DNA from 4 places in the Pelotomaculum isophthalicicum JI genome. Region 2 is predicted to be linked to each of the others. Evidence: riboswitches for the same ligand, from Rfam matches in the RefSeq annotation. Region 2 holds a riboswitch; each other region holds the start of a gene.
The links. A riboswitch is a leader RNA that binds a small molecule or an ion and turns the genes downstream of it on or off. The one in region 2 is predicted to bind cyclic di-GMP.

Region 1 (3,174 bases), on a different contig from region 2:
TAAACAATCAAAATTTATGAAACTATATTACAGTAGTTATGCACTTACAGTAAATTAGTACCAAAGAAAATCAGAAAATACGCAAAAAACTCTTGACATTTTCAAAATCGCCCAACAATCGAAATGGATGGTACTTTTTACTGGTTGCGGCCTCCACAGATGCTAAGATTTTTGCTCCGCATAACTTCCGTTGTCTTTTGCATGCTTTCTTTTCTTAGCTTGAAACCGTTGGTACGCTTATCAATCAAGGAATTGATCCGTATATAGGCTCCATTAATAGGGGGTTGAACCGCCGTGTTCCAGATGGCAATTTAGTCGTAATCTTTGGAAGGAAAGTCCTTTTATTTGTCGAAATATGCTCATATAAAGATAAGACGATCCGTAGATCACTATGACAGGTGAGGTGGAAAGATGAAAGTCAAGGACAAGATGGTACGGAATGTGGTTACTGTAAATGCTGATGTTTCAATCAAAGAAGCCTTGAACTTAATGCGGACGAAAGACTGTAGGAGACTACCGGTACTTGACAATAAAGGCACTCTGGTGGGTATTGTTGTAGAACACGATATTGAAAAAGTCCTTTGTCGTCCGGGTGGTTATCCCGAAACGCCTGTTAGTTGGGCAATGAGCTATAAATATGTTTTTATAGTAAATCCCGAAGATGATATTGTTTCAGCGGCTAAACTGATGTTGGACAAAAAAATAAGCAGCCTGCCGGTTTTAGATGAAGGAAAAATAGTAGGAATTATAACTTCTGCGGATATGCTTCAAGTAGTTATTGATACATACTCATCTGTAAAATAGATATTTCAATATTATAGTTAAATAATTACAGATAGATATTGAACCTTCGGACTCTTTTTCAGCAACATCATAAACCACCTCACTCGTTGCTTATGGTCGCCGGAAAATGGCGCAGGAATTGCGCCGTAGCGACAAGTTGGGTTATCAACGATTGAACGAATGACGGAAGAGCTTGTAAATAAATTTATGGGGGAACGCAAGCAAACGTATCAGGCCATCGCGCCACGTATTTCATTCTGACCTTATGGCAAGTATTGGAAAAGGCGGGTATTTCTAAACTAAAAAAGCAAGGGACAATGAAATCAACTCTATCATTTGGGCATCTTGAGTTGATTGAGTAAGTGATGCAACCGACCTTTTATCAGATAATAAAGGTCGGTTTTTTATATGATTTATTCACTTAGAAGCAATCAGATGAGTATACGGAGGGACAGTATATGGATAATCCCCTGCAGATTTTTATCGAGGAAACGTTAACCAGGATTACCAAAATACGTCAGGCCATAAGTACCTTAAAAGAAGAGCCACATAATAAAACATGCCAGAACATCCTACATATATTCTTCCACACTGTTTATGGCACCGGCGCTGCTGTCGGCTTTGGGGAAATAATCGAAGCCGCGAAAAGCCTGGAAGACAGAATTGCCACCAATCTTGAAACTGGGCAGGCGGCAGACATAAACCTTTTAAAGGAGTGTGAAGATACTGTAGACATCATCGAAGAGAGGGCAAACCTTCTAAAAACAGTCGAAGACATAATATCGCCCGATGAGCAAGAGCAAAAACTCCCAGAGGTGCCGCGCAAGGAAGTGCTTATCGTAGACGATGATACCGCCATAAGACAATTTATAAAACAAGAGTTATCAAAAAAGAATTTAGGAATTGTTGATGCTGGTGATGCTTCTGAAGCCAAAAAAATTCTTGAACACTACAGGCCGGATTTAATTATTCTTGACATCGTAATGCCCGGAACAAATGGCCTGGAGCTTTTTAAAGAACTGCGAACAGATCATCGCTATAAGTGGACGCCAATCTTTTTTCTTACCAGCAAATCCAGTCCCATGGAAATAGTTGAGGGTATTAAATTAGGGGCTGACGATTACATAATAAAGCCATTCAACACGGAAGATTTAGTTGCCCGCATCGAAGCTAAGATCAGCCGCATGGAGGAACTGCACGGCCTGGCAGTCCGCGATCCGCTTACCGGAACTTTTTCCCGTGGTTACTTTATGGAAAGACTTACTGAAGAAGTTGAACGCTTTTCCCGCCATAAAAAAAGCTTTTGCGTTGCCATATGCGACCTTGATTTCTTTAAGAAAGTTAACGACGAACACGGTCATCAGGTTGGCGATTTCGTCCTGCAGCAGTTTGCCTCCTTTCTATACAGCAAGTTTCGAAGAACCGATACGATTGGGAGATACGGCGGCGAGGAATTCGTTGCCCTTCTTCCGGATACTGATGCGTTAACCGCCTATAAAATATTGGAACGATTGCGTTCCGCATGGGAAAAAATGCCCATAATCGAACCCTATCAAAATAAAAACATCCAGATAACCTTTAGCTCTGGAATAGGAGAGTTTGACAAAGACGGTAAAACTGAACAGGAAATAATTAAAGCCGCTGATGCTGCCCTTTACCTGGCTAAAGAAACTGGCAGAAACAAAGTTGTTCTGGCGGGTCAATCAGGTAAAGGTGTTCATTCCCCCCTAACCAAAATTCTAGTAGTCGATGACAGTGCTGTAATCAGAAACATCTTGTTGAAAGAGTTAGAAGAGGACTATATGGTGTTCATGGCAAAAGATGGAGAAGATGCACTGGAGCAATTGCAAAGGATAAGGCCCCACTTGGCTATTATCGATTTAATAATGCCAATAATAGGTGGTCTGGAACTGATAAAAAAAATTAGAGAAAACCCAAATAATTCACATATAAAGATCATAGCGTTTAATGATGAAAGCGTACAGACAGAAACGAGGACGTTTGGATATTTAAGTAAAGATGAGATCATAGCCTTAAAAAATATGTATCCAAATTTCCAGCTTAAAGAATTGTATCTTTCGAATTTTTCGATCAATGATTACCATGATTTTTTTGAATGGGATGAGGATAATACCTTGCGTAGTTTCTATGCGGAGAAGTGTTTTTTTGACGGGAATTCTGATTTTAGCGATACTAAGTATGGCATGGATGGTTTTAGTCTGGCATCTTGTTTTTTTGGAAATGGGAAAGTTGACTTTCAAAAAACGATATTCATGTCAGACACGGTGCATTTTAACAATATTACTTTTGGAACAGGAGAAAAAGATTTTACTTCCTCATGTTTTTATAGTAAAAACGTCAATTTCTTTGGTACGCAATTTGGCGACGGTA
Region 2 (3,174 bases):
CACCTACGACTGCTGTACCGGCGGAAGCCAACATGTTTGTAGCAGTACCTGAAGCATTTGCGTAATTACCTGCTAACAATTGATCCCTGTACTGCAGCACACTAGCCGGTTGTGTTACTCCTCCAGACGCGATGAATGATGTGCTTGAAAGCTGGAGTTGGTAGGCACCGGTTCCACTGGTGGTGGCTGTCAATGTCTCAGGGGTAGTAGCAGTACCTTGCTGTACGTTGTTAAAGGTCAAAGAAGCTGGATTAAGCGCCAGGGTCAATGAGTTTTGAACATTGGCGGTTATAGCCAAGGTGGCTGCATTCACTATGCCCGCGGCAACCATCAGTATTCCTAGCATCAAAAGAATAGCTACGGTTTTTTTCACCTAATTCACCTCCTTTCATGTTGTACCCGGACCGTTGGTGTCATTTAATTATGATTATGCTCCGGGATTATTGTCCTGCAGTCCTCCTTTTTCCGCCAACCGTTTGTGAAGCTTGCGAATATATAGAATGACGGCAAGAATAATGGCCGCAATAATCGTCACCGTACCAGCCATTGTAAGCAGAGGTCCGGTTAAGAATGATAGCTTTCGTTCATAAAAGTTCTCACTATTATAGGTCAACAACATGTTTCCTTGGAAATAACCGATGAATGGCGCTTCGTCCCAAGGAATTTCAATCTTTTTCTCTTTACCGGGCAAAACGTTAAACAATGGTACATTGAGTTGAGTCCTCTGGTTTCTCAGAACGTCATAAATTTCAATATTACCCCGTACTTCCAGGTGCACATCACCTGTGTTTGTTACAGCCACAATAAAAACAGGCTTGCCAGTGTTCCAGAAACCTGTATCCGCTTTAATAACGCGCCAGTCTCGCTTTAGGTTTAAACTTCCAGCGGCATCGGTTACTTTCACGTAAACAAGCGAGCGGATTTCTGATGCCACAGTAATAGCCGCGGACAACTTCCCTTCTTGTTCCGGGAGCATAGGTATGAATTTGCTGTTAAAATAAGTTACATGCTCACCCGCTTCAGCATTTAAAGGAACATCAAATCTTACACGGATTTTACCTTGTTCCCCATTATCCAGTTTTTCCGGAGCGCTGACGACAGTAGCCCAGGTCATGGGCGACCAGCTGGAATCAATGTCCTCGACCTTATTCCACTGGTTGTTTTCCTCGCGAAAATCCTGTAAATATGCTTCAATTCTAACAATTTCACCTGTCCGGTTCTGCACGTTAAATTCTTGTTCGAAGCTTTCCCCTGGTTTAACGGTTTTGTCGACGATCGACGGCCCGAGACTTACACCATTAAGTTCAACTGCATTGGCAGTGTCATATGCTCCTATAAGTAAACCAATCCCTAATAGTAATATAAATATGCCTTTGACCGGTTTTATTCTAACCATATGTCACACCTCAGTTATTCAAAACAACTATATTGTAAACAATTTGTCGCAATATGTAATAATAAAGCCAAGCCCAAGTTAAATACTTAGGCTTGGCGATAATAATATAACCTAAGGCAGCCCGGCTACCGTAAGGCAAATCAATAACCCTTTAGGTCCGTAGCTTTGCGCCCTATGCCTTTCGGCATAGATTGCTTTGTTGTTATTATATAAGTTATTAATTACCTGTGCAATATATTTTTTCACTACATTTACTTAAATATCCGTAATAAGAACGGAAAAGCCGCATAATAGCGGCTTAATTCACTTAGGATTATTTCCAGTTTCTTTCGTCACACTTCCATGATGATGGGTAAAATCATTGGCCTTCTCCTAGTTTTTTCATAAAGAAATTTTCCTAAAACTTCCCTTACTTGCGATTTAATTGCCGACCATTCCGATACACCACGTTCCGTGCATATATCTAACGCATTCCTAACCTTTATCCTGGCTTCTTCCAGCAATTCTTCCGATTCCCGGACGTAAACAAAACCTCGTGATACTATATCAGGACCGGCTACAATCAAACCTGCTTCTCGATTTATTGTAACAACCACGATCAGAATTCCATCCTGGGATAGCTGCTTGCGATCTCTGAGAACGATATTGCCAACATCCCCGACACCTAAACCATCAACAAGCACTTTTCCAGCCGTTACCTTGCCGTTGATTCGCCCGGCGCGGCGGGTGAATTCCAATACCTGGCCATTTTCCGCCACAAAAACATTCCCCGGCAAAACCCCAACTTCTTTGGCCAGTTCAGCGTGCTTAATGAGCATTCTGTATTCCCCGTGCACAGGTACAAAAAACTTGGGGCGAACCAGGTTAATCATCATTTTGAGGTCTTCCTGGCACGGATGTCCTGATACGTGAATACTTGAAGCCGATTCGTAAATAACATACGCTCCTTGTTTGAAAAGCTGGTCTATAATCCGGGCAACCACCTTTTCGTTTCCGGGGATAGGAGTGGCCGAAATAATAACCGTGTCGCCCGGTACAATATCTACCTGTTTATGATCTGACAAGGCTATTCTCGTCAAAGCCGACATCGGTTCTCCCTGACTGCCTGTTGTTAAAATTACCACCTTATGTCTCGGCAGACGGTTTGCCTCATCTAACTCGACCATCGTGTTCTCGGGAATATGAAGATATCCGAGTTCGTAAGCCACACTGACCACATTAACCATGCTACGTCCCACTACGGCAACCTTGCGGTTCTGCCTGTGAGCTACCTGGATGGCTTGCTGGAGCCTGTGCACATTTGACGCAAATGTGGCGATAATAATCCGCTCAGTAGCCTGGCGAAAGGTTTCATCAAAAGTATTTCCCACCATTCGCTCAGAAAGGGTGTATCCTGGTATTTCAGCGTTGGTGCTATCCGACAGCAAAACCAATACACCTTTGTCACCCAACTGAGCCAGCCGGTGAAAATCAGTAACCTGGCCGTCGACCGGGGTCTGGTCAAATTTAAAGTCACCAGTGTAAATAATCACTCCCACCGGTGTATGCACGGCTATTGCCACAGCATCCGGTATACTGTGCGATACTTTGATGAATTCCACCCTGAATGGCCCGATTTGAACAATGTCCCTTGGCTTAACCGAATTAAGAGCGGCATCAACATTCCGCTCCTTAAGCTTACCTTGCAGCAAGCCTAAGGTAAGCCTCGTGCCGTACACAGGAACATTTAACTGCCGCAAGACATAAGGCAGGGCTCCTATATGATCCTCATGGCCATG
Region 3 (3,174 bases), on a different contig from region 2:
TCATTTCATAATAAATCGGATTAATATACTTGTGGTGTTGACAGAAATCATAATCCATCTTCACGGATTGAACGTATTTTGACAAAGCTTTCGGTGTTTCGAATTTAGCGTTGCAAATTGGACAAACGGCTTTTTTATAATACAACATTTCTTTTTGCTCAATCTCTTTTTTGGCGTCTGCCTTATCATCTTCCTCATCAGCATGTTCGACATCGTTTAAATGCTGTTCCAATATATCCGCGAAACCGTTTTCCTCTTTTTCTTCCGGGGCATACGTATCTTTTTTAACGCTGAATTCTTTTGTTTCCTTGGTTAACTGCTCTTGTCGCTCGTCATTGAACTGTACGGGTATATTGGCGGCGGTAATCTGGTTTTGGTCGGTACCCTGGTTAGTTAACTTGCGGTTGGTTTCAATTAATATTTTATTTCGGATATTTGATTGTCGAAGTCTTTTGCTTAAAGTTTCAATTATTTTTACAGCTGCTCTCGGGTTATCATCTAGAAATTCTAGAAAGTCTTTTCGTTCCAGACTAAAAATAATTGATTTTTCTAATGTCCTGGCGCAGGCTGAGCGATATCCGCCGTCTAACAGACTCATTTCCCCAAAAAAATCTGACGGTTCAAGTGTTTGGATAGCCATTTCCTGTCCAGTGGTCGATTTTGCATATATTAAAACTTTTCCTGATATGATTAGGTATAAGCTTGAACCTTGCTCTCCTTCAGAAAATATATCTGTATTTTCTTCGAAACGCTCTAGGCGCATTTTTTTAACCAAGTCTTGTAAAGGATAGTTTATGTCTTTAAAAAAAGGTATCTTCTTTAAAATGCTTTCAAGAGCATCCATGTATGATTTCACCCACCTTTAAGATTTCAGTTAATATTCTATACTACCAAAATATCAATTGAAAGGAATTTTTACTTATTGCAAAGGTGGATTTTTTTCTCAGCTAAAATAACTGTGTTCCCGCATAATATCCATGAATTAAAAACAATAAAAAAAATTCCCTGTATTATGGAATAGGGAATGGTGGGGAGAAAGCCCCTCTAGATGGGTGATTATATTAAAGGAGGTATTAAAAATAATTATAATTATTTTTAATTATCCTACATGAGAAAAATTTCCCAATTTTTTAGGACTTTAGTCCTAAATTGCAGTAACCTTAATGTTTATTAGTTACAATAACACTTAGTTATGACTAACTTCTTTTTTCATCCAATCAGTGATGTTGACGGTATACTCTTTTTCGCTGAAGCGGGATAAAAACTTGTTAGATGAATCGTCGAAACCCATCATTAAATAAAGGGCGACTCCAGCGGCCAGCATTGGAGTGTTATATTTTATCAGAATAAATATGGTTATGAAAGGTAAAATGAAGTATAGAACTTTTGGGTAAAATGTTTTTATATAACGCATATACTACCCCTTCTTTGTAAAGGAATCCCGGGGTTACTGGTAACCCGGCTATCATGGTACTACACGATACTTTAGACCCGTGGCTTTGCGTCCATAGTTTTCACTATGTTTGCCTTTTTCAGTTTGCGTTGTTACTATATTATAACAGCTATTTAAAATAAGAAAATGTGAAAGGAGAACTATTATCACAGGACTATGGTCCTATTTTTTACGACATTCAGGTAGGAAAAACCGTATAAAATGTCAAAATCAATTGTTTGTACAATAGGGGCAACATTGAAGCATACTGTGTGAATATCTTCATAATTATCACATGACAATTCAATCAAGAAAGGATTTACCGTAACCTAGTATTGGAGGCAAGTTGACTTTAACTACTTGTTCGGATAAAATATTAAATGCGCTAGTTGTTAACTAAAAATTTATTTAATTAAGCTGATGTGGCTCAGGGGTAGAGCAGCGCACTCGTAATGCGCAGGTCGTGGGTTCAAATCCCACCATCAGCTCCAAGAAAATCAAGGCCTCCGGGGTTTTAGCTGGAGGCTGTTTTATTAATGACCCTAATGTCTCCTGGTACGCCTTACCTTTTTAACATCTTTCACCTCTCTTTGCCCGTCTTTAAGGCGGGCTTTTTCTACAGTCCAACCGAAAAACAAAAACCCAGCCCATTGATGGACCGGGTTTTTGCCAAGGAGGTCTATGGAACAAAAGGAGCAACTGTTAATATAACTTATGCTGCTAGATTAATTTGGGTGCATAACCATTGATTAACACATAAATCATTGCCTGCATATTATATAAAAAAGCAAAAGGGGTGATTCTTATGGCATTCGGCGTAGGTGCAGGTTGCGGCACAGGATGCGGCACAGGTTTTGGTAACATCGGGTTTATTGTTTTCCTGATTTTTATCCTGCTCATCTTTGGAGTGAGTTGCTGCGGAGGCTGTATTTAGTATGAAAGCCTTATAAGGAGGTATTTCCATGGCTGAAGTTAAGTCCCAAGTAGTTAAAGCGGAAGAAGCTTGTGGCACAGGTTGTTTTAGTAGCCCAGCGTTTATTATCTTCCTGATTTTCATCCTGCTCGTTTTCGGCGTGGGCATGTGCGGCTGCTGCATTTAAACTGTAAAAACACTAACATAAAGGCTACGTTTGTAACCATCGGTATTTACCGGTGGTTATGATTTTGGCAATGGTAAAATGAGATACATGCAAAATATGGCCAACCGGGTGAACTATCACCGGGCCATACGGCTCAAAAACGTAGAAATCATATAAATATAATGTCAAGATGGGGTAATCGAAAGAATATAACAACGTCTGAATAGCCGGAGTTGCCATAAAATAAGCCGGGAACCACGAATCCTGGCTTAACTGGAGAGGTTTACTGCAAACATAAGAAAGGCCGTAGCGTAAATACGCCACGGCATACCGGCAGAGGCAAAAGTATTTTCCTCTTCCTATTTGTTATCTTTTGCTTCCATTAATGAGCCAAGGCAATGTTTTAACTTCTCAACTTCCACTTCACCACAAATTATCACGACAATACTATCCTTAATTTCAATGCGGCAATTGCGGCAATCGCATTCCTCTTCTTTTTTCTCTACGAAGCCCATTTTGAATTCCCTCCTCTCGGGGATGGATTTCCTGACCGGTCTTAAAATATAATATGTCATATGGGTTATTATGGTTAACGTTACCGTGGAGAATATTACCATGTAAAATATTACCCACAAATTCAACCAACAATACCCAACGCAAAAA
Region 4 (3,174 bases), on a different contig from region 2:
AGCTATTCACTAACTCTACGGTCATTTCAATAACGTTTTTTAAAGAAACAACCGTAAAAGCCTTTATATTGGACGCCGCAACCGGCGGAGAAGTTGATTTGGGGAAAACTTTACGCGCCGATATTGAAAACACGTGCGCGAAAATAGCGGGTGTGTTGTTGCTGACGACAACTACAACGATGGACGTGTCAGATTTTTTAACAGGCTTTGCCGATGCTCAAGTCGCCTATCCTGTTTTCGGCGGTGGCGCAGGCGAGTATTCATCACCGGTATCAGAAATGAAAGCCCTGATTTTCTGCAACTCCCGGCACACCTTTAAGGGTGTGGTCGCGGTTGCTTTTCTGGGAGATGGGATTAAGATTGAAACACATAACTATCTTGGCTGGCATCCGTTAGGTAAGGAAATGGTTATCACGGAAGTGAACGGCTATTGGGTGAAAAAAATCGACGGTCAACCTGCCTTCAAAATATATCGGCGATATCTGGATATTCAAAATGATAAGAGCTTCCAGCATAACGCCATAGTGTTTCCATTGATGGTAAAAAGAGATGGCAGGCAGTACGCCAGGCCCGCTATGGCAGTCAACGAGGAAAATGCTATCTTATTCCTTGCTGATTTAAAGAAGGGTGAAACAGTTCTCTTCGGTTACGGCGATCCAAACACAATTATTGAACAGGCTGCTGCAGTGCAAAGCCTGCTGGCAGCCTTCGAGCCTGAATCTATTTTCCTTTATAGCTGTGCCGCCAGGCGAGCTTTCTTGCATAACGATGTGGAGTTAGAGACAAAACCATTTGAAAATATTGCACCGACATCCGGATTCTATACACATGGAGAAATAAACAGCAGCCCGAACAGCATCAATCATCTCAATTACACTATGGTGGCGGTAGGCATGAAAGAGCGCAATTACGGCGGGAAAGCCGCGCAAATCCAAAATGGGCATAGGAAGCCGCTGTTTCAGGAGGACGCGGATCTTTTTGCTTACCAACATTCCCGGTTCATTTCCCGTTTGCTCCACTTCATTAGGGCGGTCACGGATGAACTGGAAATAGCCAATAAAGAAACTAGGCGGCTGGCTGAAACAGATCTCTTGACTCAGGCCTATAACAGGGTGAAGGCCTGCGAATTATTGAACAGTGAAAAGAACCGGTGTGAACGGTACGGTTCAGAGTTTTCAATCATTATTTTGGACATAGACTTTTTTAAGGAAGTGAATGACACATACAGGCACATTGCCGGAGATGCGTTCCTCGTCAACATCGTTAAGATCATCAAGAAGCAAGTGCGCGCTCCGGATATGTTGAGCCGCTGGGGTGGAGAGGAATTCCTCATCGCCATGCCGGAAACCGGGCTCGATGGCGCGCTGGTCGTGGCGGAAAAAATCAGGGCTGCGGTTGAACAAACGGTGTTCCCCGGAGCGGGGCATCAAACATGCAGTCTGGGTGTGACTTCCTTCAAAAAGGGCGAACGCATCGAAGAGTTGATTGAACGGGCAGACGCAGCTCTTTATGAAGCAAAACAGAGCGGCCGGAATCGAGTTATAGCTAAATAAATATTATTATGGCTACCTGCAAATCAGCAAGGTAATATATAACGATGGGACATCAAACATGAAAAAAATATTGTACTATGCATGCAATAAATATATAATAAAAAAAAATAATATCGTAACATCGTGTTGGGCAAACCCGTGTGAAAACCGGGGACGCTAAGCCATGGGTCTAAAGCTGGTATATATGCCATGATTGCCAGGCGACAAGGACATTGACTTTACTGGAGTGGGTATAGTCTTATATGACTGTTCCCACCTCTTTTTTATTGCGTTTCTTTAGGATTGTGTTAAATTATATAAATTTTACCTGGAGGTGAAGATAAAACTTAATATTTCAGATGTATTGATATGTGAAAGGGAGGTTAGATCTTGTCGGAAAGTAGTCAGGTCATTTTTGCTACGGCAATTTTTTTAATTACATACGCGGTAATAGTTACAGAAAAAATTCATCGCACTGTGGTTGCCTTGGTAGGAGCCAGTTTAATGGCTTTAACAAAAATATTAGGTCTGGAACAAATTGTTGAAGCTATTGATTTTAACACCATTGGCTTGCTGGTGGGTATGATGATCATTGTGGGTATCACCAAGCAAACCGGTATTTTTGAATATTTGGCAATTAAGGCAGCCAAAAGTTCAAGAGGGGAACCGATCAAAATTATCGCCGCCCTGTCTTTGATAACAGCTATCTTATCCGCGTTTTTAGACAATGTTACCACTGTGCTATTAATTGTGCCTGTTACCTTTGCCATAGCGAGGCAGCTTGAACTTAACCCATTGCCGTTCTTGATTTCTGAAATCATCGCCTCCAATATTGGGGGCACAGCCACTTTAATTGGCGACCCGCCGAACATCATGATTGGTAGCGCCACTGGTCTCGGCTTTATGGACTTTGTCTTTAACCTGACCCCTGTAATAATTGTTATATATATTTTGACCATTTTCTTTATTCAGATCATATATAGAAGACAACTGGTGGCTAGACCTGAACTCAAAGATAATATTATGGAAATTAATGAAAAGGATGAGATAAAGGATCAAAAGCTTTTAAATAAATGTCTGATTGTACTTTTCCTAACCGTTCTAGGTTTTGTCTTGCACCAATATGTACACCTTGAATCATCAGTTATAGCCCTGTCAGGCGCCAGCTTATTGCTTCTGGTTACAATGAGTGACCCGGAGCATGCCTTATATGCGGTGGAGTGGCCTGTTATCTTTTTCTTTGTTGGCCTATTCGTAGTGGTTGGGGCTTTAGAGAAGGTAGGAGTAATTGAAGCAATGGCTAAATGGTCACTGGATGTAACAGGTGGCATCATGGTGCCCACCGCTATGCTGATTCTTTGGCTGTCCGCCATAGCCTCGGCCTTTGTTGACAACATTCCTTTTGTTGCTACAATGATCCCGCTCATTCAAGACATGGGCCGTTTGGGAGGTATCGCGGACTTAAACCTGCTGTGGTGGTCGCTGTCGTTGGGCGCCTGCCTTGGCGGCAATGGAACAGCCATAGGCGCCTCGGCAAATGTTGTCGTTTTGGGTATAGCCGAAAAAGAAGGGCTGCATATCAGCTTTGTTAATTATATGAAGATCGCTTTTCCGCTAATGCTGACGTCCATAGTGGTATCCA

Region 1: another riboswitch for cyclic di-GMP. It lies ahead of L7E55_RS07085 (diguanylate cyclase); the one in region 2 lies ahead of L7E55_RS02870 (fimbrial biogenesis chaperone).
Region 3: another riboswitch for cyclic di-GMP. It lies ahead of L7E55_RS00745 (hypothetical protein); the one in region 2 lies ahead of L7E55_RS02870 (fimbrial biogenesis chaperone).
Region 4: another riboswitch for cyclic di-GMP. It lies ahead of L7E55_RS14445 (ArsB/NhaD family transporter); the one in region 2 lies ahead of L7E55_RS02870 (fimbrial biogenesis chaperone).

What each region holds. Positions count from the first base shown of each region.
Region 1 is NZ_JAKOAV010000010.1:28,112-31,285, forward strand. Features, by position in the region: gene L7E55_RS07080 (CBS domain-containing protein) at 412-804, shown strand; cyclic di-GMP riboswitch class II at 1,086-1,169, shown strand; gene L7E55_RS07085 (diguanylate cyclase) at 1,242-3,174, shown strand, end outside.
Region 2 is NZ_JAKOAV010000003.1:102,458-105,631, reverse strand. Features, by position in the region: gene L7E55_RS02875 (hypothetical protein) at 1-373, opposite strand, end outside; gene L7E55_RS02870 (fimbrial biogenesis chaperone) at 428-1,396, opposite strand; cyclic di-GMP riboswitch class I at 1,509-1,602, opposite strand; gene L7E55_RS02865 (ribonuclease J) at 1,729-3,174, opposite strand, start outside.
Region 3 is NZ_JAKOAV010000001.1:163,510-166,683, forward strand. Features, by position in the region: gene L7E55_RS00740 (DUF2225 domain-containing protein) at 1-844, opposite strand, end outside; gene L7E55_RS00745 (hypothetical protein) at 1,187-1,414, opposite strand; cyclic di-GMP riboswitch class I at 1,450-1,538, opposite strand; tRNA gene L7E55_RS00750 (tRNA-Thr) at 1,849-1,923, shown strand; gene L7E55_RS00755 (hypothetical protein) at 2,238-2,366, shown strand; gene L7E55_RS00760 (hypothetical protein) at 2,395-2,532, shown strand; gene L7E55_RS00765 (hypothetical protein) at 2,871-3,026, opposite strand.
Region 4 is NZ_JAKOAV010000033.1:31,490-34,663, reverse strand. Features, by position in the region: gene L7E55_RS14450 (sensor domain-containing diguanylate cyclase) at 1-1,553, shown strand, start outside; cyclic di-GMP riboswitch class I at 1,673-1,762, shown strand; gene L7E55_RS14445 (ArsB/NhaD family transporter) at 1,923-3,174, shown strand, end outside.